Regions from separate parts of the Cronobacter sakazakii genome, predicted to be linked through region 1. Evidence: predicted binding sites of a transcription regulator. Region 1 holds the regulator's gene; each other region holds the start of a gene.
The links. The regulator LexA, encoded in region 1, represses DNA repair genes until DNA is damaged. The targets are predictions, from matches to a motif close to TNCTGTATGTACATACAGNA.

Region 2: a site for LexA is predicted at 1,014-1,033, ahead of sulA (SOS-induced cell division inhibitor SulA). Genes of this name have one in related genera too.
Region 3: a site for LexA is predicted at 993-1,012, ahead of CSK29544_RS16855 (metal-dependent hydrolase). Genes of this name have one in related genera too.

Annotation. Positions count from the first base shown of each region.
Region 1 is NZ_CP011047.1:1,454,906-1,457,170, reverse strand. It holds gene dinF (MATE family efflux transporter DinF) at 1-671, opposite strand, end outside; gene lexA (transcriptional repressor LexA) at 797-1,405, opposite strand; gene CSK29544_RS06810 (diacylglycerol kinase) at 1,514-1,882, opposite strand; gene plsB (glycerol-3-phosphate 1-O-acyltransferase PlsB) at 2,015-2,265, shown strand, end outside.
Region 2 is NZ_CP011047.1:3,799,223-3,801,487, forward strand. It holds gene yccS (YccS family putative transporter) at 1-231, shown strand, start outside; gene CSK29544_RS18150 (TfoX/Sxy family DNA transformation protein) at 222-836, opposite strand; gene sulA (SOS-induced cell division inhibitor SulA) at 1,054-1,560, shown strand; gene ompA (porin OmpA) at 1,917-2,265, shown strand, end outside.
Region 3 is NZ_CP011047.1:3,552,546-3,554,810, reverse strand. It holds gene CSK29544_RS16860 (L-cystine transporter) at 1-253, opposite strand, end outside; gene CSK29544_RS16855 (metal-dependent hydrolase) at 389-979, opposite strand; gene kduD (2-dehydro-3-deoxy-D-gluconate 5-dehydrogenase KduD) at 1,093-1,848, opposite strand; gene hxpB (hexitol phosphatase HxpB) at 2,036-2,265, opposite strand, start outside.

The DNA.
Region 1 (2,265 bases):
TTCAGCATCGAAAGGGTAATACCGCGCAGGCGCAGCACGCGGGCCGCCATCACAAGACCGATACCAAGCGTCGCGTACTCTGCCAGCGCCGTCGCCAGCGCCGCGCCCTGGACGTTAAGGCCAAGCCCCATCACGAACCAGAGATCGAGCACGATATTAAGCAGATTGCCGACCACCAGCAGGATCACCGGCGCGCGGGAGTACTGCACCCCTAACAGCCAGCCAAGCAACACCAGATTAGCGAGCGAGGCGGGCGCACTGAGCCAGCGGATTTCGAGAAACCGTCGGGCCTGCGTCAGCACCGCGTCGCTGCCGCCGGTAACATGCAGCGCCAGCTGTATCAGCGGCTCGCGCAGGGCGATGATCAGCACGCCGGCAATCAGCGCCAGCGCCATAGGTTGCACCAGGGCGCGGGCCAGCGCTACCGGATCGCGCGCGCCAAACGCCTGCGCGGTTAGCCCGGTGGTGCTCATGCGTAAAAAGAGCAGCAGCATAAACAGGAAACTGGTGGCGGTAGCGCCCACCGCGACGCCGCCCAGATAGACGGGGCTGTCGAGATGACCAATAACGGCGGTATCCACCAGGCCTAAGAGCGGCACGGTGATATTTGAGAAAATCATTGGCAGCGCGAGGCGCCAGAGAGCTTTATCGGTAGAAGTGAGAAAGGGCATATGGCGTTCCGATGCCGTTACGCGAAGATGAAAAAATATGCAGTCTTTAGCAGACGGGAGAGGTCATTACCGTAACCGGGGCGGGCCAGTTACGGTAATGCGGCGTCAGTGAGCCGGAAAAGGGCTCAGAGCCATTCGCCGTTGCGGATAACGCCGACCGCCAGACCTTCGATAGAGAAGTTATGCTCGCGCAGATCCACAACGATCGGTTTAAACTCGCTGTTTTCCGGCAGCAGCTCAACGGTATTACCCTGTTTTTTCAGGCGTTTTACCGTTACTTCATCATCAATGCGCGCGACGACGACCTGGCCGTTACGCACATCCTGCGTTTTATGAACCGCCAGCAGATCGCCGTCCATAATTCCGATATCTTTCATCGACATCCCGCTTACACGCAGCAGAAAATCGGCGTTTGGCTTAAACAGGCCAGGATCAACCTGATAATGCCCTTCGATATGTTGCTGAGCCAGCAGCGGTTCACCCGCCGCCACACGCCCTATCAGCGGCAGCCCGTTTTCTTCTTCCTGCAACAGACGAATACCGCGCGACGCGCCGGAGACAATCTCAATCACCCCTTTACGCGCCAGCGCTTTAAGGTGCTCTTCCGCCGCGTTCGGCGAACGGAAACCCAGACGTTGCGCGATTTCCGCACGCGTAGGCGGCATGCCGGTCTGGCTGATGTGATCCCGAATGAGATCAAACACCTCTTGTTGCCTGGTAGTTAATGCTTTCATTCCGCCCCCTGGGTGCATATACAGTGATGCTGTGAGTATATACAGCTAAAGGTGATTTTAAAACCATAACCGGTTAAAAAAGCGCTTCTTTCGCGATTTCTGGAAAACTTATCGCAAATGCTGCCAGAGCAGCGTGACCCACACGACCAGCGCGAGGATAATCGACAGCAGAACGGCGGCGGAGCCCATATCTTTGGCGCGGCCTGAAAGCTCATGAAATTCAGGGCCGATGCGATCTACCACCGCTTCGATGGCGCTGTTGAGAATTTCGACAATCATTACCAGCGTAACGGAGCCAATCAGCAGCACGCGCGTGATCGGATCGACATCCAGCCAGCAGGCGATAAGAATAGCCGCTATCACGGCGACCCCTTCCTGGCGGAACGCCGCTTCATTTTTCCAGGCGGCGCGTAATCCCTTCCAGGAATAGCCGGCAGCGTTAATAATTCGGGTTAACCCCGTGGTGTTATTGGCCATGACAAGAAACCTTTTTTAAATTCAGGCGTCAATGCTAATGCGCTTCGATAAAGAAGCACCACAGAAATTCTACGGAGTTTCTGATATTCTTGCGCCGCAATTGCATTATTAACCAGAGGCTTTACATCGTTTATGTCCGGTTGGCCACGAATTTACTACAAATTACTTAATTTACCATTAAGCGTGCTGGTAAAAAGCAAGTCCATCCCGGCGGCGCCCTGCCCCGAACTTGGGCTCGATACGTCACGCCCTATCATGTATGTGTTGCCGTATAACTCGAAGGCGGATCTCCTGACGCTACGCGCGCAGTGCCTGGAGCACGATCTGCCCGATCCGCTGGATCCGCTGGTCATCGACGGCACCGAATTGCCGCGCTATGTGTT
Region 2 (2,265 bases), 2.2 Mb from region 1:
GAGATCCTTTCTCTGCTGGACGACGCCGTCTGTTATGTGGATGACGCGCTCCATCATCAGCCTGCCGATGAAGCGCGAGTAGAAAACTCACTGACGCAACTGGCGCAGCGTATTGAACAGATAGAGCCGCGCCAGGAGAGTAAAGAGCCGCTGGTGCTTCAGCAAATCGGGTTGTTAATCTCTATTTTGCCGGAAATCAGTCGACTGCAGCGTCAGCTTATTCAGGACTGATTTTGCACCGAAAGCTGCATAAACCACTCCAGCAGCTCCTCGCGAATGTGCACAGGTAACGCTGCTTCATGGGTGCCGATGATGGCACCCTGAAGCGCATACAATACTTGCAGACTGAGATTTTTCCGGGCTTTGCGCAGCTTAAGCCAGCACTCTTTCGCACCGTATGCGCAGAGCGTTTCCACATCGCGTATTCCCGCTTCCCACAATGAGACTTCCAGCTGAACATTGAGATTGGGCAGATCTTTGACCCGCCGCTCGCGGGCACGCTCGTTTTTTTCCGCCTGCGCGCAGGCCAGCGCCATTCGTGCGTGATCGCGCAGCAAGGAGGGTGAATTCCAGAGCGTGTCATCTACAAGATAATAATTGAGGCTGATATGACGGCCGCGTCGGGTACAGACCAGCATCGGCGGATTGTGGGCGTGCTGGTAGTCACGACTCTCATTGCTGGCGCGCAGGTATAGTTTTCCTCCTGCCAGCATGGCGAACACGGCGTCATCAATGGCAAGGCTATAGCCGCCAAACAGTGAACGATGGGTAACATTTCCCAAAGATGAAAGTGTATTCTGCACCCGAACCAGCGTGTCAGACGAAGATTTATCCATGATTATTCCTTTTATATCAAACAGTAATGGATGAAAAATTCCATTAGCGTTTCCCTTAACAGGAACATATGAAAGTTGTGCGCCGTGAGCAATCCGAATTTTGTTTTAAGTGGAACGAGATGCGAAATTTGCGAGATGCTTTCCGAAATTTCGATTGATCTTTGGTCGCGCCAGCATTACTGTATATGCATACAGTAACTAGCGAGGCTGGACCTTTATGTACTCTTCTCATCAAAATCGCGCGTATGGCTCACGTCGTCTGGCAAAAGAAACGGCGGGCGCTTTGGCTCAGGCGGAAACCCGAGGCCTGATCAGTGAAGTGATGTACAACGAAGACCAGCCGTGGATGACGCAACTGGTCCTGCTGCCGCTCTTGCAGCAGCTCGGGCAGCAATCCCGCTGGCAGCTCTGGCTGACTCCGCAGCAACGTCTTAGCCGTGAATGGGTGGAATCCGCTGGTTTGCCGCTGACCAAAGTGATGCAAGTCAGCCAGATGAACCCGCAGGTTACGCTTGATTCTATGATCCGTGCGCTGGAAACCGGCAACTACAGCGTGGTAATTGCCTGGCTGCATGACGATCTAACGGATGATGAACATCGCCGTCTGACTGCAGCGGCCGAGAAAGGTAACGCCATGGGTTTTTTAATGCGTCCTGTTCAACCCTCTCTGCCGGGTGACCGACCACGTTCTGCCTTAAGAATTCACTCTGGCATGGTGCATTAATCTTTTTTAGGATAATTCCTGGTAATTTTTTGTGCATGTCTCTTTATCAGAAGCGATAGTGGTGAATGAACGGCCAGACGGGCACTCACGTCCGCTTTCGCACTTTACGAGCGATTAAAATTTCCTCAAAAATGTTAAATTTTGCTTTCGCAAGTTGTTTTTTTTCATATGCCTGACGGACTTCACACTTGTAAGTTTTCAACTACGTTGTAGACTTTACCTCGCTAGGGTGCTCATCAATAAACCGACATTATCGGTAGAGTAACCATTGAGCTATACCCCGGTGAAGGATTTAACCGTGAACTTTTCCCAAGGAAAAGCGCATGGCCTTTTTGGATGATAACGAGGCGCAAAAAATGAAAAAGACAGCTATCGCGATTGCAGTGGCACTGGCTGGCTTCGCTACCGTAGCGCAGGCCGCACCGAAAGATAACACCTGGTACGCAGGTGGCAAACTGGGTTGGTCCCAGTTTCACGATACCGGCTTTATCCCTAACGACGGCCCGACTCACGAAAGCCAGCTGGGCGCAGGCGCGTTCGGTGGTTACCAGGTTAACCCGTACGTTGGTTTCGAAATGGGCTACGACTGGCTGGGCCGCATGCCGTATAAAGGCGACACTGTAAACGGCGCTTTCAAAGCTCAGGGCGTACAGCTGACCGCTAAACTGGGTTACCCGGTAACCGACGACCTGGACGTATACACCC
Region 3 (2,265 bases), 2.1 Mb from region 1:
ACACCAGCGGCATCACGATCATCTGCAGCAGCTGCACATAGCCGTTGCCGACAATGTTGAACCACTGAATGGAGGTTTTCAGCGTCTCGCTATCAGAACCATAGATGGTGTGCAGCGCCAGGCCAAATACCACGCCCATCGCGAGACCGAGTAATACTTTTTTTGCCAGGCTCCACTGCGTATGGCGCGTGCGCGCCAGCAACAGCAGCAGAACCACGAACGCGACAACGTTCGCTATCAGTGGAAGATTCATCCCCGTTCTCCTGATTTTTTTATAACCGGCACGGCCGAAATGGCATGCCTTTATGCCGCAAAGGGTATCAGAATCAAAACAGGGAGCCTTATATCCAAATGGAATGGTTTATATCAAAACGCAATTTCAGTTTATTTACTGTTCCATCTGGTGATGAATAAAGCGATTAAAGGTGTTTTGCAGAGAATTAATGGCGGCCGACGACCATTTCATTGCGCTGCTATCGGTCATGCTTTGCGGCATCCACACCGCCCAGACAAAGAGCGCCATGCATAACACGCGCTCAAGCTGATTGCCTTTTTGCGGGTAGAGTAACGGCAGGCGAAAGCGCCAGCGGCAGGGCCACAATAGCGGCACGCCGGCGGGCGTTATCATATCGGCGAGAATATGGCTGAGATAGCCAAGCACCAGCCCTTGCAGGGCATCGGCAGGCAGTATCCAGGTTTCCGGCACTTTCAGAAGAAACAGCGTCAGCCCGCCGAAGACCGCCAGCAGGCTGTGCGTAAACCCCCGGTGGCCGAACATCCGTGCCACGGGTTTTGATATCCACTTTAGCCGCTGCCCCAGGAACGACTTCGGGTGATCGATATCCGGCAACAGGCAGGTGAGAATGGCGGAGGGAACAATATGCCACCAGTCGCCCTGCGCCAGCACAGGGGTCAGCTCGGCATTTTTGGCAAATACCGCGCAGGCAATCGAAAAAAGCAGGTGGCCTTCCGCCGTCATGATAAAACCCTGTAACTGTCAATCTATCCAGTATAGGGTTTTTATACAGTAGAAAAAAGTGGTGACGGTGTAACACTTTGTCACCGCAGCCCGCATGACGCCTCGCGTTGCGCTCAGCGGGCGAGCCAGCCGCCGTCCACCGCCAGGGTATAACCGTTCACATAATCCGATGCCTTTGAGGCGAGAAAAATCACCGGCCCCTGTAAATCTTCCGGCGTTCCCCAGCGGCCTGCCGGAATACGCGCCAGAATTTCCTCATTGCGTTCGGCATCCTCGCGCAGCGCCTGCGTATTGTTGGTCGCCATATAGCCCGGTGCGATGCCGTTAACATTGATGCCATACGGTGCCCATTCGTTGGCGAGCAGCCGTGTCAGGCCGAGCACGCCGCTTTTCGACGCGGTGTAGGAAGGCACACGAATGCCGCCCTGAAAAGAGAGCATGGAGGCGACGTTAATGATTTTGCCGCCGCTGCCCTGAGCAATGAACTGCCTGGCAATGGCCTGAGAGAGGAAGAACAGCGCCTTCAGGTTGAGATCCATCACGTCGTCCCAGTCTTTTTCGCTGAAATCGAGCGCGTCGTCCCGCCGGATGATCCCGGCGTTGTTGACCAGAATATCGATACGCCCCAGCGCGTCGACGGCCTCGGTGACGAGCGGCTGTACCGGTGCCGTGGCTAAATCCGCGTCAATCGCGACAAAACGGCGGCCCAGCGCGTGGACTTTCGCGGCGGTCTCCCGCGCAGGACGGCGGCTGATGCCTGCGATATCGCATCCGGCGGCGGCGAGCCCAAGCGCCATGCCTTGCCCAAGCCCGGTATTGCAACCGGTTACCATCGCCACTTTTCCGGCAAGCGAGAATGTCTCCAGCATGTTCCGTTCCTCTTTGACTCATCATTGCGGCGCAGGGAAAGTCCCTTTCGCATTCAGAGCAATGATAGGAGTCGCCAGCAGAAAAAACAAAGCTAAATGAAACTGCGTTTTAAAAATATGACGGCGGGTGGTATTTTTTGGAACAAAAGCTGAAAACCGCTGCCGGGCGGCAGCGGCGATAAGGGGCTTAGCCTTTCAGATGCCAGGGCTCAAGCTCGGTCAGCGAGTTCAGACGCACGTTGGCGAGCGCCCAGCGCGCGTCGCTGCGGTTCTCTTCAGCCGGAACCACAATGGAGCGCATACGCGCCGCTTTGGTGGCGACCATGCCGTTAACGGAATCCTCAAGCGTCACGCAGCAGAGCGGATCGACGCCAAGCTTTGCCGCCGCATCCAGGTAGACCTGCGGGTGCGGTTTGC